DNA from 4 places in the Parashewanella tropica genome. Region 2 is predicted to be linked to each of the others. Evidence: predicted binding sites of a transcription regulator. Region 2 holds the regulator's gene; each other region holds the start of a gene.
What was found. The regulator sigma-54, encoded in region 2, starts transcription at its own class of promoters, with help from an activator protein. The targets are predictions, from matches to a motif close to GTTGGCACGNNNNTNGNNT.
Positions count from the first base shown of each region.

Region 1: pdsR (proteobacterial dedicated sortase system response regulator) is a predicted target of sigma-54. The motif match lies at 2,112-2,130, and genes of this name have one in related genera.
Region 3: E2H97_RS11680 (YccF domain-containing protein) is a predicted target of sigma-54. The motif match lies at 1,865-1,883, and genes of this name have one in related genera.
Region 4: E2H97_RS05335 (YggN family protein) is a predicted target of sigma-54. The motif match lies at 3,418-3,436, and genes of this name have one in related genera.

Region 1 is NZ_CP037951.1:2,613,561-2,619,452, forward strand. It holds gene E2H97_RS11510 (hypothetical protein) at 1-699, shown strand, start outside; gene E2H97_RS11515 (low molecular weight protein-tyrosine-phosphatase) at 675-1,145, opposite strand; gene pdsO (sortase-associated OmpA-like protein PdsO) at 1,273-2,004, opposite strand; gene pdsR (proteobacterial dedicated sortase system response regulator) at 2,201-2,881, shown strand; gene E2H97_RS11530 (ATP-binding protein) at 2,881-4,986, shown strand; gene E2H97_RS19055 (hypothetical protein) at 5,065-5,199, shown strand; gene ppk1 (polyphosphate kinase 1) at 5,497-5,892, shown strand, end outside.
Region 2 is NZ_CP037951.1:336,193-342,084, reverse strand. It holds gene E2H97_RS01505 (HAD-IA family hydrolase) at 1-412, opposite strand, end outside; gene E2H97_RS01500 (hypothetical protein) at 510-863, opposite strand; gene E2H97_RS01495 (HPr family phosphocarrier protein) at 891-1,166, opposite strand; gene rapZ (RNase adapter RapZ) at 1,153-2,004, opposite strand; gene ptsN (PTS IIA-like nitrogen regulatory protein PtsN) at 2,001-2,444, opposite strand; gene hpf (ribosome hibernation-promoting factor, HPF/YfiA family) at 2,447-2,746, opposite strand; gene E2H97_RS01475 (RNA polymerase factor sigma-54) at 2,787-4,268, opposite strand; gene lptB (LPS export ABC transporter ATP-binding protein) at 4,345-5,076, opposite strand; gene lptA (lipopolysaccharide transport periplasmic protein LptA) at 5,073-5,636, opposite strand; gene lptC (LPS export ABC transporter periplasmic protein LptC) at 5,620-5,892, opposite strand, start outside.
Region 3 is NZ_CP037951.1:2,659,364-2,665,255, forward strand. It holds gene E2H97_RS11670 (hypothetical protein) at 1-493, opposite strand, end outside; gene E2H97_RS11675 (1-aminocyclopropane-1-carboxylate deaminase/D-cysteine desulfhydrase) at 869-1,780, opposite strand; gene E2H97_RS11680 (YccF domain-containing protein) at 1,924-2,334, shown strand; gene E2H97_RS11685 (hypothetical protein) at 2,353-2,628, opposite strand; gene E2H97_RS11690 (hypothetical protein) at 2,634-2,870, opposite strand; gene E2H97_RS11695 (M23 family metallopeptidase) at 3,012-3,863, opposite strand; gene E2H97_RS11700 (6-carboxytetrahydropterin synthase) at 3,931-4,800, opposite strand; gene E2H97_RS11705 (dihydroorotase) at 5,024-5,892, shown strand, end outside.
Region 4 is NZ_CP037951.1:1,261,806-1,267,697, forward strand. It holds gene nhaC (Na+/H+ antiporter NhaC) at 1-697, opposite strand, end outside; gene E2H97_RS05320 (oxidative damage protection protein) at 948-1,220, opposite strand; gene mutY (A/G-specific adenine glycosylase) at 1,224-2,300, opposite strand; gene trmB (tRNA (guanosine(46)-N7)-methyltransferase TrmB) at 2,583-3,299, shown strand; gene E2H97_RS05335 (YggN family protein) at 3,472-4,284, shown strand; gene E2H97_RS05340 (LysR family transcriptional regulator) at 4,396-5,322, shown strand; gene E2H97_RS05345 (nitroreductase family protein) at 5,324-5,892, opposite strand, start outside.

The DNA of each region.
Region 1 (5,892 bases), 1.9 Mb from region 2:
GGTGAAATCACTACTTATCAGATTGGTTTATTAGAATTTTCGGTGTTAAAACTTGAAGTTAATCAACAGGAGCTCCAAGAGCAACTACAGCAAGATATTGAGGCAATCGAAAAAGAAGTTGAGGAAGCCGGAGAAGATAAAGCAATTAAACATAAATATAACCAAGCACAAAAAGGCGAACCAATAGATCAAATGACTGGAAGCCTACGGACGTTTGATTTAGACATGGAAAGGAATCTCAACACAATCCATATACTCGAAGAAAGGCATCACGCAACCCTTGAAGAGGTTGTGACTTTTTTAAATCAAGAACGCTTTGCTGCCGAAGCGACACTCAGTCAAAAACTATACGGAACGGTTATGGCTGCCCTAAGGCACAAAGAAGGTCTCCCCGTTAAATTCTTTGGTTGTGTCGGGCCCAGCCATTTTACTTATCGGTACTCAAGATCAACAGCTGAAGAACTAGCATCACAACTCCATGTGAAAGTCGAATGCTATAAAGACTTTTGCTTTAATACCCAAGAGCAAAAAATAGAGCTTCTCAAAATAGAGCGCAACGCACGCTCCACTAAGTCAATGCAAATTCAGCTGACATTACTTTTTGAAGGACGAAAAGTCAGTGTAATAAAAGCAGTTGTTAACTGTGGTGATGATTTAGAATCACATCATCTCAATCATATCCTGCCTCTGAGTGAGTAATATTTATTGATAACATTATCAGCGCTGGTTTCAATTAAATCCAAGACCAACTCAAAACCATCTTCAACACCATAATATGGATCTGGCACTTCTTGATAATCACTGTCAGAAAATGACAACAATAACTTTAATTTATGTCGATATTTGATTGGGCAAATCATCTGTAAATCTTGTAGATTTTCTTTATCAGCCGCAAGTATAAGATCAAAATCCGCAAAATCGTTTGACACTACTTGTCTAGAGGTAATTCCTGAAAAGTCGTATCCACGTTTCTCACCAGCAAAACGAGAACGAGGGTCAGGTAACTTGCCTTGATGAAAACCTATGGTTCCCGCACTATCCAATTTGGCATCTATACCAGCTTGATGAAATTTCTGTCGAAAAACAGCTTCTGCAGTAGGTGAACGGCAAATATTGCCCATACAAACAAATAAAATCGATTTCATGGTTATATACTAACTAATTCCTTTTGCTCGACCTTAACGGTAAATGGAGAGAGATTCAACAAGGGTGATCTCCCTCAGACAACACAACTGAGGAAGATCAGGGGGAAAGTCGGGAATTTATATGTCGTTACTGCTTGGCAGTTAAACTTTTTTTCATGTCAGGGCTTAACTGTAGGGTTACCCTTCTATCAAACACGTTATTTTCTAACGTCTGCTCTTGATGAATAGGCGCAGAATCACCATAAGCTTTTGTCGTAAGGCGTGTTTTATCTACTCCAAGGCTTACCAGTACAGACTTTACTGACTCAATCCGCTGCTCTGACAATTTCTGATTGAAATCGCTTTGCCCTTGTCTGTCAGCAAATCCACTTAAATCTAAAGTAAGTTCAGGCTGAGATGTCATTAACTTAGCTACTTCTTCAAGTTGCTTTTGATACATAGTCTCAACTTGAGCAGAACCCGTTCTAAATTGCACATTCAAGCCTAAATCTAATTGCTTTAAGGTCTTCATTTCACCTAACTGCTGAAGTTTATTTTGTGCTAAACGGTACTGATTCGATAAGTGCTTATAATCTTGCTGCTGTTGTTGCAATTGTGCCAATTTCATTTGTTGTTGCTGTAACTTAGCATCTTGATTATTGAGTTTTTCTTCATCAGCAACACTTTTACCTATAACGCCTCCAGTTATAGCACCAATCACAGCACCGATAGGCCCTCCGACCGCTGCACCAAGTAGTAGACCAGAACCTAATCCAACTAACTGCTCTTGCTGTCCATGTTCTTCTTGAGTTGATGCTACCGCCATATTACTGGTAACGATTGAACCAATGATTAGTGTAGAGATAAGTGCCTTTTTCATAATGTGCTCCATGTATGCGATTTAAATTCGATTTCGTTTCGATGGAGTAATTAAAACAAAGCAAATTGGCAGCTTTCGGGAGCAAAAATGATCAATTCAATATCAAATGTGGCAGAAAAATGGCTTTTTCTTCAATCCGCAGATTTTTCATAACTTTTTCGGTATATTGCTTTAAAACCTCTAAAAACAAACACCAATGAAACGCATAGCTATCGTAGAAGACGAAACCATTATTCGCGAAAATTATAAAGAACTGTTAGAGAACCATGGTTATCACATTCAAGACTTTGCTAATCGCGCATCAGCTATGCAAGCATTTGAAATAAGATTACCCGATCTCGCCATTATTGATATTGGTTTAGAAGATGAATTAGATGGTGGTTTTATGTTGTGCCAATCACTCAGAGCCATGTCCCCTACTTTGCCGATTATTTTTCTCACAGCTCGAGACAGCGATTTTGATGTAGTTAGTGGTTTAAGGCTTGGTGCAGACGATTACCTCAGTAAAAACACTAGCTTTCCTCACTTAATGGCTCGTATCGCAGCATTATTTCGTCGTAGCGACTTAACTTCTCAAACTAAGCATGAAATTATTGAAGTTAATCACCTCCAACTTGATCTTGATAAGATGACAGTGCAATGGCAAGGACAAACTTTAGAACTAACGGTTACTGAATTTTGGATGTTACATGCATTAGTGAAACGCCCCGGTCATGTTCGCAGCCGAAATGATCTAATGTCTGATGCCAAAATCTATGTCGATGACAGCACCATTACTTCTCATATAAAACGGATCAGAAAAAAGTTTATTACAGTTGATGCTGACTTTGATCACATCAGTACCGTATATGGCATGGGTTATCGCTGGAATCAATAATGCGAAAAATGCTTTCTTTAAAATTTCCTAGATTTAATCTGAGAATAAAGTTTCTCGTCATAGTGCTATTTTTATCCGCCTTACCATGGTTTGGATACCGTTACTTTAATGAGCTTGATGTCTACTTAAAACAAACCCAATTCCATAATTTATCCAATACTTCTCAAGCCGTCGCAACAGCATTACAGCAAAGACCAAAGCTATTCGAGCGGTTAAACTTTTCCCGAGATAAAATTCAGCCTAAAGATTTTTATTTATATCAGCTCAAACACCCTGTTAATTTCACAGGAAATACTACTGACTGGCAGCATTCTCAAATCCAAGAGAAAGTATTTAGAGGAGAAAATAAGGCAGATAAAGCCATTGTGCATCTTGGTCAATTTGAAGGCCAAATTTATATGAGTTTTGATATTAGCGCTCCGAATTTAGCGCTAAACTTTAATTCACCTTCCCCGTATTCCAGTCAATATTTACAAATATCCACAATAAAAAATCAGCACTTTAGCCGATATTTACTGACATTTTTAGCAGGAGGTGAACTAAAAGGGTTTTCTTTACCCAATGAGCCTGCAATGATAACTCCTTTAACTCCTGAGCCTGATATTGAAGGGAACTGGATACAAACCCCAAATGGAATGTTGCTTCAAGTGAGCTTTTCAAAAGGACTTTTAGGTGAGTCTATGGCCTTTGAAAGCTATTTCCACACTATCTATGCCAGCCGCAGCATTTCTTCAAGCTCAGTTAACTCACCATTCACCTTAGGACGGTTGATTGAACCTAGTAATGACATCGAGCAAATCATAGATTCATTAGATAATACTGATTCAAGAATTTGGGTACTCAATCATGCAGGACAAGTACTTGCAAAAGGCGGTGAGATACATGAATCGGGACAAAACTGGAGCTCAGGCATCAATAAACCTTCTTATGTTCCTGACTTCTTAAAACCTATCTACTCTTGGTTTATAGGCTCTCCAAATCAAAATTTTATCGACCCCAATCGTCAGCAAATCCAGTTTGATGACCCTATGACTCAAAGGGCATTAAAAGGCTTTAAAGGTCAAGCGGAAATAGGCATAGCTAATTCTGATATGGAACTGCTATCAAGCGCTACTCCAATTTGGCATCAAGGTATTGTTGTAGGTGCCGTATTAGCGCAACAAACCACACAAGGTATACAAGATTTACGTAGCCATGCTATGACATCGTTACTTAATACCGCATTAATTGTCACCTTGTTAGCCAGTACTAGCATGTTGATTTTTGCAACATCAATCTCACGCAGAATCACTCGTTTACGAGATCAAGCAGAGTCAGTTATTGATTCCGAGGGCAAAATACAAGCTATTGACATCGATAGTCGACAAGCTGATGAAATTGGGGACTTAACTCGCAGCTTTTCAAGCATGTTAAATAGAGTGGAAGGCTATAATCATTATCTGGAAAACATGAGTTCTCGCTTATCCCATGAGCTAAGAACGCCAATCACTATTGTTCGATCATCGCTTGAACATCTTGAATATAAATTTGCTAATGATGAGTTCGAAACAAAGTATCTAAGTCGTGCCCAGCAAGGGTTACAAAGATTAAATGGCATCTTAAATAGTATGACTGAAGCCACTCACCTTGAAGCTACGCTTTCAAATGAACAAAAAGAGTCTATAAATTTAAGCGAGCTTATCAAGCAATTAGGTGAAATGTATCAGCAGATATATTCCCAACACCAAATCAAAGTCAGTGTTGAAGATAAAGAACTGTATATTTCAGGAATCGCAGATCACCTTGCTCAAATGTTGGATAAAATCATTGCAAACGCTAGCGAATTTGCAAAACCTGAAACAGAAATTGCTATTGTGCTAAAACAAAAAAGTGGTACTGCCATTCTATCCATTTCAAACTACGGAATTCCACTTCCAGAAGGTATGGAAACCGATATTTTTAATTCGATGGTGTCGATAAGAACTTCAGATCCACAGAAAACACATTTGGGATTAGGGCTATACATATCCGCCATGATTTGTCGTTTTCATAACGCCAATATCACAGCGTTTAATGACAGAGACCAGCATAAGGTGACTTTTGAGATTAAATTTCCTCTCATTTAGACGGTTGTTGATCTAGTTCACCTATAAAATTAGATTTATCTAATATAGTGTCTGTATACAAATAAAAAGGATTTGGATATGGACTTTATACTTTGGGCGACAAAAGAAAACCCATGGGTAGGTATGATCATCGGCCTGCTTTTTTTCTTATTTTTGTTTCTGATCAAACCCACTGTAATGTGGTATTTTTCCCTCAAAAACAAAGAAAAATAGCGTAGTTGTTCTTCACATTTACTCGTGAGCTTCTATAAAGACCTAAATAACCTGAGCTCTGCATAAGCAAACCTCTACAGCTCAGGTTAAATACGTCCAATACAAGCATTTCTTGAAGAAGCCCTTTAACTTTTAGCTAAAAAACATTGTCATAAAACTGCAACAATGCTCATACTAGTATCATGGTAAATTATTGTTAGCCCAAGTTTTTCTATGGGTTTCAAGAATTACCATTTAGGGAATCCTAAGTTCAAAACTCAATCCCACGTTGTTAAAGGAATTACTCTCGTGTCAAAAATGATCAAGCATACTATGTCTAAAGAGCTGTCTTGGCTTTCATTCAACGAACGTGTATTACAAGAAGCCTGTGATAAAAATGTTCCACTCATTGAGAGAGTTCGATTTTTAGGCATTTTTTCAAGTAATCTTGATGAATTTTTTAGAGTTCGTGTTGCAGAGATCAGACGTGCGATTCTTATTGATAATTTCAATCAAGATAAAATGCAGCATAACCAAACTTTGATGAACCTTATTCAAGACAGGGTGCTGGAATTACAAGAACGATTCGACAAAAACTACAACGAATTGATGAGGGAACTGGCAAGAAAGAATATTTTTCTCATTAACGAATTTCAATTGTCTTATTTTCATCAATCTTGGTTAATGACCTATTTTAAAGATCATTTGAAACGT
Region 2 (5,892 bases):
CGAATACCTGCTGCAGAATGTCTTGTTGATACTGCTGATGTAAGATTAATTGCAGAGCCTCATAATGAATGGCATTAGTATTTGAAAACAGGATTAATTGATAATGAGGTTTTAACTTTAATAGCAATTCAATTCGAGATTCGGGTAAATCAAACAACATTGCATTCCAAGCGCTATCAATTTCATCATTGCTTAAGGCTAGGCCTGAAAGCTCACGGATCTTGCTTCTAAAAGCCTCTGGGGTTTCTTTACCTGCTTCCAAGCGGTCAAAGAAAGGCTGTTGTGCATTTTGGTGATAGTAATCAGTAAAGGAACGAAAGCCTAGTTTGGCAAAGGCTTGCTCAGTAGCCTGATAATCCAAATTGAGCAATACACCACCGAGATCCAACAGCAATGTCTTGATTGATGCCATGACAGTGTGACAGTTGATTTCAATTAACTAGACAGTAACCCGTCAGTTCTGAACTTAGTCTTAATCAAGATGAATAGAAAGGATATTTTTGACAGAACTATTTATCTAAAAAAACCACTTGGTAATAATGACTATCAGTGTATTCTGCATAGGGTGAAAAGATAGAATGGCCACTGAGCTTTCCGGCATAGATAAATTGGTATTTAGGTTTTCTAATTGGCTTTAGCACTAGGCAATTATGATAATAGGGCTCAGTAAAAGTAAATTTACCTAGATTAGTTAAAGGTTTAGCTGAAGAAACATCAATGATTGTAGAACTGACATCCAGCTGATAATCGTAGTTTTGAGGCACTTTTACATTGGATGCAAGAGGAGTATTAAACTCAGGCTTTGAATGACTAGAACAAGCCGCCAACAAGCTAATCAAAAGTAACGCGATAAATCCTTTCATCTATCATCCTTTTAATGAGGTTCTAGTTCAACAAGCCTCTTCAAACTTATCATCAATCAGCTGACAAACGGCATTTAAAGCCGCTTTAGCATCTTTTCCTGTAGCAATAACTTTAATGGTTTTTCCCATGCCAGATTCCAGCATCAACAATCCCAAAACACTTGAAGCTGATGCCGATTTATCACCTTGCTTGAGCGTCACTTCGGCATCAAATTCTGAGGCTAATACGGCTAGTTTAGTGGCTGCTCTTGCATGTAAGCCCAGCTTATTGCAAATCAGAACTTCTTTTTCAAGCGTCGGCATTCACCAGTTCCTTATGACGAACCTCGACATTACGATTATTTTTATTCAAATGCTCACCAAGCTGCTCAGCCACAAACACAGAACGGTGTTGCCCACCTGTACAGCCAATCGCAATGGTCAGATAGCTACGATTATTCCGTTCAAGTTGAGGTAGCCAAGTATCAATCAAATTGGCAATTTGCCAGATAAACTTATTCACTTCAGGTTGAGCATTCAAAAAATCTTGAACAGGTTTATCAAGCCCAGTGAATGGTCTAAGGGCTTCTTCCCAATGAGGATTCGGAAGAAATCGAACGTCAAACATAAAGTCAGCATCATTAGGACGACCGTGTTTGAAACCGAAAGACTCCACATTGATCACCAGCTCTTGCTCGACTCTACCAAGCAAAACCTCTCGGATTTTATCACTGAGCTGATAAGCATTGGTTTCTGAAGTATCTATAAAGTGATCCATCATCTTAGACATGCCTGACAATAGCTCACCTTCAATACGAATCGCTTCGGGTAAGTTTTTGCATTGATAGGCCAGCGGATGCAATCGTCTTGTTTCGGTATATCGTTTAAGTAAAACCTCATCATTAGAACTGATAAAGAAACTGAGGATCTCAATATCAATGAAACTTTTCAGTTGTTGCTCAAATACTTTGTCTTGTTCAGGTAGATTACGGACATCGACACTGATCGCTACCAGCTCTTGAGTCGGTTTTAGCTCTTCAATTAATCCACCTAACAAACTCATCGGTAGATTATCAACACAGTAATAGCCTAGATCCTCAAGTACTTTAAGTGCTACCGATTTACCCGACCCACTTCGACCCGAAACAATGACTAATTTCATCCAGTAATCACCTGATAAAGTTCTTGCTCGTCATTAATACGACGTAACTGTTTGAGAGTTTGCTTATCGCTGAGTTTTTCAGCCATTGCTGATAAGGTACTAAGATGCTCTTGACACTGATCAGAAGGAACCAATAGCGCAAACAAGATATCCACAGGTTGCTTATCGATGGCTTCAAAGGCGATGGGCTGCTCACATTTGATCAATACTGCAATCGGAGTATCGATGTTGTCTAATCGACCATGTGGGATCGCAATACCATTTCCAATGCCCGTACTGCCCATTTTTTCACGGGCGAGGAGGCTCTCAAAGATTTCTTGAGAAGAAAGCTCTGGATACTGAGAAGCAACCAAGTCACTGATCATTTCCAGTACTTTCTTCTTACTGCCAGGCGTCGCACAGGTTGTGCATTCTGGCTTTAAAATGATGTTTAATTCCATCGTTAATGTTTTATCAACTTCTCTTTATGTTTGATCACTTGACGATCGAGCTTTGCCATTAACAAATCAATGGCAGTATACATATCATCATGTTGTGATTTGGCATAGGCTTCTTTGCCATTTAATATCAAACTGGCTTCAGCGGTTTGATTCGATTTTCGAACATTTAGCACGACGCGCACATTATTGATCTGTTCGAAATGACGTTCAAGTTTTGCCATTTTACCGCTGACGTATTCTTTTAGTGATTCAGTAACATCCAACTGCTGACCATTTTGTTGACCATTGATCCGGATTTGCATATCCATTGCCTCCTGTCGTTGTTAGCTGACGTTTATGTGATCATAAACTTTTGCGCTGATTTGATGGTGGGATCATCATTGCCTCTCGATACTTGGCGATGGTACGTCTTGCTACTTTGATCCCTTGTTCTCCAAGTAATTGCGCTATTTTATTATCACTGAGTGGCTTCTTCTGATTTTCTTCAGCTACTAGCTTTTTAATAAGAGCACGAATTGCTGTGGAAGAACATTCTCCGCCATCGTCAGTACCCACATGGCTAGAGAAAAAGTACTTCAGTTCAAAAATCCCTCTCGGCGTGTGCATGTATTTTTGTGTCGTCACTCGTGAAATGGTCGATTCATGCATCTCGATTTCTTCGGCCACATCATTCAAAATCATGGCTTTCATGGCTTCTGGGCCATGCTCAAAAAAGTTGACCTGATTTTTGACGATACAATTGCACACTTTTAATAAGGTATCGTTGCGACTTTCTAAACTTTTAATAAACCACTTAGCATCTTGAAGATGACCACGAACAAATTGGGTATCACTACTGCTACGACTGGTTTTCGCTAATGCTGCGTATTGCTGATTGAGTCCGATTTTCGGCATCGCATCGGGATTTAACTCCACTTGCCAACGCCCATTCTTTTTCATCACGGATACATCAGGAATAACATACTCATCTTCTTTACGGCCAATGTTTAAACCCGGTCTTGGGTCTAAACTTTGGATCAAACTCATCGCTGCTTTTAACTGTGGTTCTCTAAGCTTAGTTTTTTTCAACAAAGATCGAAAGTCACGAACGGCAATCAAGTCAATATGATCTTTAATAATGTGTTTGGCTTCGGCTAAATACGGCGTTGCCTCATCAAACTGAGACAATTGTAATAATAAGCATTCTGGTACATCTCGAGCCGCAACACCAATGGGATCAAAATGTTGTACTCGCTTTAATACCGCTTCCACTTCATCCATTTCAATCTCAGGGTCGCCCATTGCTTCTAAAATATCTTCAAGCGATTGAGTCAAATACCCTCGTTCATCAATGGCCTCAATAATGGCGGTCGCAATACCATAATCAGTACTAGAAAACGGAGTAAGATTTTTTTGCCATTCAAGATGCTCGTATAGTCCATCACTGGTTTCACCTTGAAACGGAAGATCGTCAGCCGGTAAAGCACCACTACCCGAGGTAGGCATAGCGGTAAAGGTTTCATCCCAAGTCGTATCCATGGGCAGCTCTTCAGTGAGCTTTTCTTGGGTTAAAGTCTCAGCGGTATCAGGCGTTACTGGCTCAGCAATGTCCGCATTATCATCTTGCTTTATGACTATATCTTGCTCAGCCTCAGATGCTGTTACGGACTCAGCATTAGCCGAGGCTAACTCTTCTTCTAATTCCAACAAAGGATTAGATTCAAGAGCCTGCTGAACTTCTTGATGTAGCTCTAATGATGAAAGCTGTAGCAAGCGTATGGCTTGTTGCAGCTGGGGCGTCATGGTGAGCTGTTGTCCTAACTTAAGCTGGAGTGACGCTTTCATAGTTACCGCTTGTCCTTCTTATTGTTCTTGTTGGCGCATAGCAGGACTCCCTATAAGGGTTCCCAAATAATCATCACTATAACGTGAATTGCTCTCCTAAGTACACTTCACGTACATGCTTATCATCGAGGATTTCCTCTGGCGTACCTTCGGCAATCAAACTGCCGTGGCTCACAATATAGGCATGTTCACAGACATCCAGTGTTTCTCGGACATTGTGGTCTGTGATCAATACACCTAAACCACGGTCTCTGAGCTGCTCAATGATCTTTTTAATATCAATGACAGAGATAGGGTCAACCCCGGCAAATGGCTCATCCAGCAAAATAAATTGCGGATTCGCTGCCAACGCGCGGGCAATTTCGACTCGGCGACGTTCACCACCCGATAATGCCATGCCAAGGCTGTCACGAATATGGGTGATATGAAATTCTTCAAGTAAGTGCTCTAGTTGCTCTTCCCGTTGGCGTTGATTGAGCGATGCCCGCATTTGCAATACGGCCATGATGTTATCGTAAACCGAGAGCTTACGGAAAATACTGGCTTCTTGCGGAAGATAACCAATCCCCTTCCGAGCGCGCATATGCATAGGATCAAGCGTGAGATCATCGCTATCGATAAAGATCTCACCTTTATCACTTTTTACCAATCCTACCACCATATAAAAGGTGGTGGTTTTACCCGCACCATTTGGGCCCAGTAAACCGACGATTTGCCCTGTTTTTACGGATAAACTGACATCCTTCACCACTTGTCTAGATTTATAGCTTTTTGCAAGATGTTTTGCTGTCAGAGTTTTCTGAGTCATTGCTTCTTCTCAGCTGGTGTGTTCGATGATGGCGCAGACTTTTTGTCTTTTTTACGCGCATTTTGATAATTTTCAGCAGGAATAATGGTCTGTACTCGGTCGCTGCCTTTACCAGAGCTCGCTGCGGTAACGTGTTGGTTAGCAATATTGTAGCGGATCGTTTCCGCCTTCATTTTACTGCCACCGATATCTAACTCAGCACCGCCTTTAAGGACTAAATCACCACTGATATTGTCGTAACGAATACTTACGGCACTGGCTGTGCCCAATTCACCCGTATCTAATATTTGCGAAAACGTTGCCGGCTTACCTTTGGCGATAAACACTTTGTGGCCATTTTTTTCATCATTAACGGCACTCAGTTCGTCGGCATGAATTTTAATACTGCCTTGGATAATTTTGACGTTACCAAAATACGACAATTTATTGTTTTTTAAATCGCCGGTTTGGCTTTTCGCACTAATACTTAAATCTTGCTTCAAATCATCCTGCTTGGCTACGGTAGAGAACGTCATTACCGAGCAAAATGCCACCAGCAGTATATTATTTATTCGCTTCATAGGTTCCTGTTACCTGATCGTTTAAGCGTACCGTCTCACGGTTTAAGTCGGCATATAGCCCTTTACCTTGGCTGTTAAATCCATTGCCTTTAATGTAAACCATCGCATCCGTGGTCATGATTTTTTTGTCTAAATCCAACTCAACATAGCGAGTACTGACACTTTGAAGGGGCTCTTTTTTCCCAACCGCTTCTAACTTCACATTCCAATCTAAATAAGCTTTTTGAGTGTCATCTTTTTTTAAGCGGCCTTCTTT
Region 3 (5,892 bases), 1.9 Mb from region 2:
AGTCATGCAGTGGCCATGCTACTTCTTCGCCTGATTTCGTTTTTGCTTTCCAGCCTTCGTAGAGCTTGTATGCTTTTGTATCTTTCTCCAATGCAGCATATTCCTTACGGCAATAAGAAATATCCTCTGTTTCATAAGTTGTTTTCGTGGCAGGAAACTCAGGCATAACAAGACCATTGACTTCACAGATGCCTTTAAGTGCGGCACGGAGCTTGTATACCATTTTATTGCTGGTAATAGGGGTGTACTTCATCTCATGGTAAATGAAGCCTGCAAAGCATCTGACAATGTGTGTCTGATCTTGGTTGAACGATAAATAGCTCAGCGTTTGACCGGTGCAGTGCAGAAACACAGAGAATAGCTTGATTGCCAATGTTGTATCTTCTTGCTGGCGTGCACTCAGCCCTTTGATGTGTTGCTCAAGCATCCCTTGCAAGCTCTTATCAAGCACTGGCGGTGTAGGAAGGTACTTTAAACCATTGGTATGGATCATTCGACATTCCTGTTGGTTTCTTTGTTGCCGAACAGTATGAGGATATTTTGACAATTATCAAATTAAATTTGTCAAGGATTAATAGCTATATACTGCTATCAAATAAGGTGTGATACTTATTTCGGGCAATTTTGACAAAAAGATGAATTAGGAAAACACTACTCCCATATGGCCTTCATCTACGGTATAAAATGAGCTGGACACAGCCAAAATGACAACGGCTCCAACAGCAATCTTAATAGCGCTTCCTGCCGATAATTTATTCATTATTTCTACTCCTTTCTTATTTTAAGATCAGAGCACTTTATCAATAAAAAACAAATACACAACAATAAAAAACAAAGAAGACTCGTTATTGTAAATGTCGTTTAAGTATCACTTACCTTTTCTCTTATAACGCTTCAACATTGTCTCATTACCTTTTATCCCCCCCTGATGTAAATAGATTATGGCTTCGCTATCAAATGAACTAATGTGCTGTTGAAGCGTAATTAAACCCACAGGGTCGTATAGTAATTCAAATTCAATACCCGAAGAACTTGCCATTTGCCACATTTCATAACACTCAGAATATAGCTTGCCAAAGTGGTACTTTTTATCAGGGCTGACGATTAGGGGAAAAGCGCTATCTTCTGTAGCTAACATTTGAAACTGCTTTTGTAAGTATGCAGCATCACCAACTACAGGGCATGTTACAACCTGAATACTTGCAGTGCATTGGTCAAAATATTCATTTAAATAAAATGCTGTTGTACCCGTTCCTGAAGGCAGAAATATTGTGGCAGACTCTATTTTATTTGCAGCACACCAAACCTCTATTTCTTGAGCTAATATATGCACGCCAAAACGAGCAAATTCACAGCGCCCACCTTCAGGCACCAATAACATTGAGGTTTCAGCTTCACATTCTTGCTCTAACCATAATTGCTTTTCATCAGCAGATAATTTCAAATCTGAAGGAAATTCTATAATCTGTGCCCCTTTTTCAAGCGCGCCAGCATAATTGCCTACTGGGTTTTCTTTTAAATGAGCGGGAATACGATCAACATAAAATTTGAATTGCCAGTTTTTTAACTCAGCCAAACACGCTAGTGACCATAAAGAGTTTGCTTGGCATGAGCCATAACCCACCAGCGTTTTAACTTGAGGAAACTCATTAGCGAGAAAGTAATGAAACTTGCGGGCTTTATTGCCACTAAATTCCTGATGGAGTAAATCGTCACGCTTGATGAACAATTTACGTTCAAATAAGTCAATGGCAGTAATAGGGCTTTGGGTTAATTTCATCAATGTTTAGTTATTATGACTAACTGAGCAAAGCTATATTCTACCTCAAACCCTCTATTAAGCGTAAAATTAGGTACTTATCATCTTGGCACATTAACTGCTTTACCTAATTTAGAAATATTTTAAAAAGGTAAATAGCTCCTATGTCTGTATTACGATTAATCTTTAACATTGCTTGGTTCGTTATGGGTGGTTTTTTAATGGGCTTAGCATGGTGGTTAGCTGGACTGATTTGTTTTATAAGTATTATCGGAATTCCTTTTGGTCGTGCCTGTTTTGTCATTGGTGAAATGGCTTTTTGGCCTTTTGGAAATGAGCAAACTAATCGTCGTAACGTAAAAGGCTTTGAAGATATTGGTACAGGAGTGCTTGGCACAATTGGTAATGTTATTTGGTTCTTATGCTTTGGTATTTGGCTGGCTATTGGTCACTTAACTCACGCCCTAGCCTGCTTTATCACCATTATTGGTATACCTTTTGGTATCGCCCATTTAAAGCTAGCGCTTCTGACATTAGCTCCCATCGGGCAAACGGTTGTCCCAAAGCGCGTTTAATTATTAGGGCATTTCCAATTAAATTTCAATATGCCGTTTCAGCCGAAAAATTGTAAGTTCGATTTTTTCATCATTATTTATCTTACAGCGCGCTCCATTTAGCTCGACCACTCTGGTTAATGGCTGAGCGATGCCATAGGCAGCGACGTAAAACAAACACATGGGCGTGGGAGACTCATGCTGCTGACCATCTTGAGGTTGATACACCATTGAGAACAACATGCCAGTATCGAAGTTTTCATTTTTTCCTAGCTGATGACCTACACTGAGCCCTTGAGTTGGATCAATGATCACACCTGTTACTTGTTGCTGTTTCTGACTGACATCGTACCGGGCTCAATTTGATTAATCGGAGTACATTGATCATCAAGATTCACAACATTGGCAATTTCATTTAAATGCTCCACTTGAACTAACCAATTACCTTTTTTAGTTGTGAACTTCATCTCATTGTGAACTCCACAGGGCAGATCTTTAGCAAAACAATTGAATGACAAAAGTGCCGGTAATATAGTTAACCAGACAAAACGTTTCATGTATTTTCTCCCTACAATGAGGGGGCTATTCATTACTGTAAAAAATATCTCAGCAGACAAAAAGCCCCTAGCACAAATAGAAATTATTCTTATTTATGTTAGTTAGAGAGAACTGAATTAAAACTGTATCGATTGAAGAAATCAATGAGAGTCTTTCAATACAACTTGCATTGGAGGTACTATCGTAGTTGGGTCAAGGCGCATTTGATACCAATTAATTCGCCAGTCTAAATGTGGCCCCGTTGAACGCCCTGTCGAGCCAATTTCTCCGATTTTTTGACCTTGTTTTACCGATTGCCCTTTAACCACATCTAACTTACTCAAATGAAGCATGCTAGAGCTTACGCCATAGCCATGGTCAATAATAATGGTTCCACCTGAATAAAACATATCAGGTACAGCTAAGGTGATAATGCCATTAGCAGGTGCAACAACTGGTGTGCCAGTAGGCTTAGCGACATCTACACCATAGTGTGGGCGGCTGGGCACGCCATTGTAAACTCGTTGGCTGCCATACACGCCTGAAATAGGCCCTTTCGCAGGCCAGATAAATCGAGTGAATATGCCATCTAAGTCTGAATCTGTATTTCTGGCTGCTCGTACTTGTTGACTGTCTTTTTTAGAGCGAGCAACGGCTTTAGGCTCAGGCTTCATGATTTTCTTAGCAATACCGTTCACTCGTTGAATACGATATTTTTTCTTCGTTAAAACCACTTCTCGATTTATCTCAGTTCCGTCTACCAAAATTGCTTTTAGGTTATTCGTTAATTCAGCTTCACGTCCAAACCCAACCACAAACTTCCCTGAGTCAGTAGCTCGTACAGACTTCCCATTAAGAAATAACTGAGCACCCACGGGTGCTTGACCTTTCAATAAAGTGCCTTGTTCGAATTTACCAAATAGCTTGATATTATCTGCGGCAAATGTCAGAGATGATAAAAATAGAAAAGGAAAAGGAAAAAATAAAAGATAAGAAAGAGTCTGCTTTTTCATGGCATTAACCATAATTGTTAACGAATAACAATATTAAGTCAGACTCTTTTTATGGAAGCAAGGAAAATTAGTATTTCGCAATAGCGCCTTTGCCAACACCTTCGTAGGCTTTAACTAATACTTTGGTATTTGGCGACTCATTAGCTACATATTGAGCAACGAAATCAGCCAAAAGTTCTACAGTTGTATCGTGGGGAATGATGTCACAGACTTCTTTTGAAATCGCTAACTGAAACTCACCTTGAGGAGCTTGATATTTAAAACCAAAGTGACTTTGATCAGATATGTCTTTGCTATTAACATCTAAATCTGCAAGCTTAACGATATCTTCTTCCGTGCCTAAATAAATATCTTGCCAACGCTGTGCCCAATATTCATTCCATTGTTGTGATTCTTCACCATCAATAAATACTGAAATTGGACTGCGATGACCATGAGCAATACGCTGACAATTTCCATCGTGTTTTTTCAGACCATGACTGTAATGATAATAAGGGCGATTTAACTCTTCAGCACGTAAAGTAAGCTCGATATTGAGTACATTATCTGGTAGCACTTTTTTCAGTTCGTTATTTAAAAATTGAATGGTTGAGTCGTGATCAATCACATCTGAATCAATGAAAGAAAATGCTTGTTCAGGACAACGTAAATGAATACTGCCTTTGGCAGAGTTAAAATCAACTCGAACCATTTCATCTTCTACATCTTGATAAGAACTAGCCGATGATAGCATTGGCACTGCAAGGCGATGATCCAATACGTCATCAATAGTGCGCTTAATAGTTTTCTTTACCTTGGCAAAGTCTAAGACCATGTTTTGCTCATCAAGCCCACCATCAAGCACAACATCGACAATCCAACTTTCACCAACCATACCGCGCTCGGCACACAAATATGAAAAATCAATGACAGTTAAGTCATTTACAAACAATAACATCAAAACTCCTCGGCAGATAAACAGTCCACCATCTATCCTTTCGGATTAGCCCCACCGGCGAAAGCCAATAGGCTATATAACTTTAAAGAACCGAGTATTTTACTCAAGTTTTATCTTGGTGGCGAGTGAAGAATTTTAAACATCAAATACTGTGATTTGGCGCACATAATTCACTGAAATGTTGTATGATATTGTGCATATTAGCCCATCAATAAGGTGCCCTATGAAAACGCTTATCTGTAATGCTCAACTGGTCAATGAAGGTAAAATATCCACTCAAGATGTTTTAATTGAAAATGGTCGCATTAGCCGTATCGATCGCCAAATTACGGCTCCAACTGATGCTAAAGTCGTTGATGCTAATGGCAATCACTTAATTCCTGGAATGATCGATGATCAGGTTCACTTTAGAGAGCCAGGTTTTCCCAACAAAGGTACCATCGCCAGTGAATCTCGTGCAGCAGTTGCAGGCGGTATCACCAGTTTTATGGAAATGCCTAATGTAAACCCTCAGACTACAACACTTGAAGCATTAGAAGATAAGTATGTTCGTGCCTCAAAAGGCTCACTCGCCAACTACAGCTTCTATTTAGGTGCGACTAACGACAACTTAGAAGTCATTAAAAGTCTTAACCCAAACCAAGCTTGTGGTATTAAGATTTTCATGGGCGCATCAACAGGTAACATGCTGGTTGATAACGAAGATACGCTAAACGCCATTTTTGCAAACGCCCCAACTGTGATTGCGACACACTGTGAAAACACACCTATGATTTCGGCCTTAGAAGAAGAGTATCGCGCTAAGTATGGTGACAATATTCCGATGAACCTGCACGGTGAAATCCGCTCAAGGGAAGCGTGTTTAGCATCATCGAAATTAGCCACTGAGTTGGCTATCAAGCACAAGTCTCGTTTGCATGTTCTTCACTTAACGACCGCAGATGAATTGTACTTGTTCCAAAAGAACAAACAGCTGGCTGATTTAAAAGGCGCGAATATTACAGCCGAAGTGTGTGTGCACCATTTATTCTTCAACGATAAAGACTACGACACGCTTGGCAGCTTAATTAAATGTAACCCTGCGGTTAAAAA
Region 4 (5,892 bases), 930 kb from region 2:
CTTCCATACTGGTAGAAAGGTTAGATGAAAATTGCGAAGTATCGGTGTTTAATCCAATAATGAAAAACAGCACTAGCGCAATAATAATACTCGGTACGGTTGTCCAAGTCATATGGCGAATATGGCTGAAAATATCGGTACCGGCAACAGCAGGAGCGAGGTTAGTCGTGTCTGAAAGTGGTGACATTTTATCACCAAAATAAGCACCACTGATGATAGCACCTGCGGTAATTTCAACACTTAGTCCCATAGCGCCAGCAATGCCGATTAAGGCGATACCTAAGGTACCTGCAACAGTCCATGAGCTGCCAATACTCAGGGCGATAACTGCACATAAGATACAGCAAGCGGCATAAAAATATGTGGGACTTAGGATCTGCATTCCATAATAAATCATGGTTGGTACAGTACCGGCTAAAATCCAAGTACCAATGAGTGAACCTACACTAAATAAAATGAGTAAGGCTGGGGTGGCTACACTGATGCCCTCGATGATCCCTTGTTCCATTTCTTTCCATGTAAAACCATTTTTTACACCAACAACGAGTGCGACACAGGCAGCAAGTATTAAGGCGATTTGGTTTGCACCAGATGAACTATCAGATGAAAAAAGATATACCGATGCCATTAACATGCATATAAGTGCAAAAACAGGCAATAGCGCATCCAGCGAAGAGGCTGGTTTATGTTGTGACATTATTCAGTTTCCTTGAAACTTTATTTTTTTATCGTTTGGCTAAATCGTGACATAAATCACATGGCTTTGTCGAATTGGATTTTGTTAAATCTACAGTGAATTAAAAATTGTATCAGCTGAGGGAAATATTACTGTGAGCAGGGCTTGTATTTTTGATTCTGACTAAATCGGTCTTAAGCTAGATAAATGGAATGATTGTGCTGAACACAATGGTGATCAACTTAAGTTGACCACCGTTATAAAATGGTAATTATTTATCCTCTGGTACATAGCCTTCGATTTTGACTTCTTTACCTTCAAATAAAAATTCAACCATGTTTTTTTCTAGTAGTTGGCGATCATCAGCATTCATCATATTCAGCTTATGTTCGTTGATCAGCATGGTTTGTTTCTTTTGCCAAAGTCCCCAAGCTTCTTTACTGATGTTATCAAAAATACGCTTGCCAATTTCACCCGGATAAAGTTGAAAGTCTAGACCGTCAGCTTCTTTATTTAGATACACGCAATTTACTGTGCGAGCCATATTTTATTCCTCATCTTCTATCGATCTTACTTCGGCCAAGATCTTTTCTGTAGCCGCTGCTAGCCCAACTTTTTCAGGGGCGAATAAATTAAACCACATTTCTGAGTAACCACCTGAAACTAGAGGCTCCATTACTTGATTATGGTTATTGTCCAAGTCTACCAAAGAAGCACTAATATCTAAATGATAGTGACTAAAGGTATGTCTAAACCCAGATAAGCTTTGAACACTACTAGGGAGTATTTTAGTCGTTTGTATGTATTGCTCTAATTCAGTAGCCGTTTCAAATTCAGGAAAGCACCATAGCCCACCCCAAATACCTTTTGATGGGCGTTGTTTCAGTAACACTTTTCCATTCTGCTTTAGTACTAAAAAATGGGTGGCTTTAACTGGCTTTTCCGTTTTAGGTTTTTTACCCGGATAATTGGTTTGCTTTCCTTGCCGCTGTGCTTGACAGTCGAAAGCGACAGGACATTGTTCACACTTAGGCTTGGAGCGCGTACAAATCATGGCGCCAATATCCATCATGGCCTGATTGTACTTTTGTATTTCTGACTTAGGCGTGTAGCGATCCGCAATTTCCCAAAGTTGGTTTTCAACGGTTTTCTTTCCTGGCCAACCTGAAATTGCGCCATGGCGAGCAAGCACTCGTTTTACGTTGCCATCTAAAATGGCATGGTGCTGACCTAAAGATAAAGAAAGCACTGCACCAGCCGTTGAGCGACCAATACCAGGAAGACTTAACACATCATCAAAGGATTCAGGAAATTGACCTTGGTATCTATCACGAATAAGCTGAGCGGCTTTATGTAGATTTCTTGCTCTGGCGTAGTAACCGAGTCCAGTCCAATGATGGAGTACCTCGTCTTGTTCGGCATTAGCTAAGTCTAAAACACTGGGAAAGCTTGCCATGAATTTTTCAAAGTAGGGAATAACTGTAGCAACCTGAGTTTGCTGAAGCATGATTTCAGAAATCCATACTTTATATGGGGTTTTACTCTGCTGCCAAGGTAAGGTTTTGCGTCCGTGAATGTCGTACCAATCGATGATACGATCTGAAAAAGAGGGTATTTTTGTCATGGCGGCAGTGTAATCGGCATCGATCAACTAAACAAGAGACTTGCACTGTTTTTCACTTTGTTGGTATAGCTAAATCAATACAATGTGGTCTCCACAGAACCTCAAGAGTAGGCTGGCTTAAAAGAAATTTATGCTGCGTTAAATTGTCTCAACGTAGGATGACTATGTTTTCACCAATTAGCCTTGCCTAAATTCCTTTTAACTCCAGCTGAGTATGCCAATTTATATTGATTTAGCTATAATGCCTCATCTTTTATGATGCTGTAGATATTTGAGGCAATAATGAGCGAAGTTACCACCGCTGAATTTAATGAAGAAGGCAAGTACCTTCGTAAAGTTAGAAGCTTTGTATTACGTGAAGGTCGTTTGACCAAAGGGCAAGCACACGCTATTGAAACTCAATGGCCAACAATGGGATTAGATTACAGCCCTGAATCAATCGATTTAGAGTCTGTATTTGGTCGTGATGCTGATACGGTTCTTGAAATTGGTTTTGGCATGGGCGCTTCTTTAGTTGAAATGGCTGCTGCCGCTCCAGAGCAAAACTACATTGGTATTGAAGTACATCAACCGGGCGTTGGTGCTTGCTTGGCGAGTGCGGCAGAAGCAGAAGTGAAGAACCTTCGTGTATATCACCACGATGCGATTGAAGTGTTAGAAAATTCGATTGCAGACGGTTCATTAGCTCGCGTGCAATTATTCTTCCCAGATCCTTGGCACAAAAAGCGTCATCACAAACGTCGTATTGTTCAAGCTGAATTTGTGCAATTACTAAGACGAAAGTTAAAAGTTGGCGGTGTATTCCACATGGCGACCGACTGGGAAAATTATGCAGAGCACATGCTAGAAGTTATGGATGCCGCTGAAGGTTACAAAAACCAATCTACAACTAATAACTATGTTGAACGTCCAGAGCATCGTCCTTTAACTAAATTCGAAGCGCGTGGCCAAAGACTCGGTCACGGTGTTTGGGATCTTATGTTTGAAAAAATTAGTTAGTCAATTTTTACCAAGAGTTAGTAAATTTTGCTAACTCTTGGTTTTATCAATTTTATATCATTTCTCTACACTTCCTTCCTTTTATTGAAAATACCATTTAAAACAATTGGTTATAATTTTTGGCACAGTTCCTGATATAGCTTGTTCAACTTAACGATAAAGGAACTTCACCATGACTTTTGCTAAAACCACAACAGCGTTAATCATTGCTAGCTCATTCGTTACTTCTTCGGCACTGGCTCATGATGAACACCGTAAAGAATGTAATATTTCACTTAATTACGATATCTCAGCTTCAGCTAATGCTTTGACTATCACTGATAATGGAAATGAGCGATATCGTATTGTCGGTGACCGCTTATTTGTAAATGATAAACAAATCGCATTAGATGACAGTCAAAAACATCTTCTATCTGAATACCGCCAAGAGCTGGGAGAGCAAGTTCCTCAGGTTATTGAGTTAGTAAATGGCGCTGTCGAGTTAGCATCAGATGCTATGGGATCAGCCCTTACTCCTCTTTTAGGTGAAGATGCCAGCGGTAAGTTGGAAGACGTTATGGAAAAGGTTCAAGAGCGCGTAGGAAAAGTGGCATACCAAGATGGCGATACTTATCACTTAGGTGCAACTGAATCGACAATTGAGCAAGCCTTTGACCATAACTTTGAAGAAGAAGTTGAAAGTGCCGTTAAAAGTTCAATTGGCAGTATTCTTATGAATGTAGGCGCTCAACTTATGTCATCGGATGGCGGCAGCTTTAGCGAAAAGCTAACTGCATTCGAGCAAAAAATGGAAAACATGGCACAAGAGATAGAAACCCGTGTTGAAGCGAGAGCAGCGGAGTTCGAACAAAAAGCTGACATGATGTGTGATAACTTCAAAGCGCTAGCGACGCTAGAGCAAGAGGTGAGAGTAGCTATTCCTGAGTTAAAAGCACTACCCGCTACGATTTACAATCAGAAGTCGAGCAAAGAACAAAGTATTTAAGATCAGTTTCCTAACATTGTCTTCCCTTATCTCCTTGGAAGTTCAGGCGCACTAGTTGCGCCTTTTTTTATGCTAAAGTATGTCAATTAATAATTGAGTGATGATTTTTCAATGGCATTAAGCAGTCAGCTGTTGTTATTTTTAGATGTAGTACAACAAGGTTCGTTCACTAAAGCTGCGGCTTTACACGATATGGATAGGTCGTCTTTATCAAAAAAAATTAAACAATTAGAAGCGGATTTAGGGGTGAGATTGCTTAATCGTTCGACACGCTCATTTTCCCTTACTCCGGCTGGTGATGAAGTTCTTGCAACGACTCTGAAGCTTAAAGATAACTTAAATGAAATTAAGTATATTGCGAGTTCTTATCAATCAGAGCCTAAAGGAAGGCTTAGAATTACTTCCCCTAATTATTTCGGGCACTTATATTTATCGCCAGTGATTACTGATTTTATAAGAACCTATCCAGATATTGAAATTGAACATTGTCTCTCAGATATAAAATCGGACATTATTTCAGATAATTTTGATTTAGCTTTTAGGTTTGGCAAGTTAGTTGATTCTCGACTTATCGCTAAGAAAATTGCGGATGTTAATTATGTGCTGGTGGCTTCTCAAAGCTTTGTTGAAAGATATGGCTTGCCTCTAACACCAGAAGAGTTAGAGAGTTTACCTAGTGTTGTTTATAAAAACTCTGACATCACTCTCGATCAACTAACTCTTATTCACAAGGGTAACAGTGAGAAAAATAAGAACATTCGACTTCAAGGGCGCTATAAAGTAAGTGATATTCGAACCTTGATTAATTCAGTAGTGGACGGGCTTGGTTACAGCTTTTTTGATGCTTCTATTTTAGATAAACCAATTTCAGAATCCGGTTTGGTGACTTTATTACCTCAATATAAAGTTGCTAACAAGGAAGCAGGCATTTATGCGCTGTATCCTCACATCAAAAGCTCGATGCTGGCGCGTCGTTTTTTACAAGCAGTGGAGGAACACATCGGCACTCCTCCACGTTGGCTCTCAAATTTAGAGTGATTTAAAGAACAGTAACAACGTCTTCAATAGGTAAACGAGCTTTAGGGCGGCCATGATTATAATCTTCACCGTCCAAGTGATAGCCCATAGCAAGCGCAAAATCACATTCAAAACCACCAAGTTCGTTTGCGAACTCTTCACCGATAAGTTGTTGGTCAACGCCTTCCATAGGTGTTGAAGCAATACCTAAGCGAGCAAGAACATGCAAAATATTACCTAATGCAATATAAGTTTGTGCTTTCGTCCAGTTTCTATTTACACCTGACTCATCAGTGTTTAATTCGGCAAAAGCAAATGCGCCATTTAGCATGTTGTCATAGTGTTCAGCGTCTAAGTGACCAGAGGCAACTTCAGCATCAACGACTTTACGATAATCCTCTTTATTAAATTTAGGATTATGGGCAAACAAGATGATGTGTGAAGCTTCAGTAGCATGAGGCTGGTTAAACTGGTACATATTCGCAAACGTATTATGAAAACGTTTCTTTGCTTCTTCACTTTCTAAAAAGATGAACTTCCAAGGCTGTGAGTTGATTGAAGATGCAGAAAGACGAATCGCCTCTTTAATGA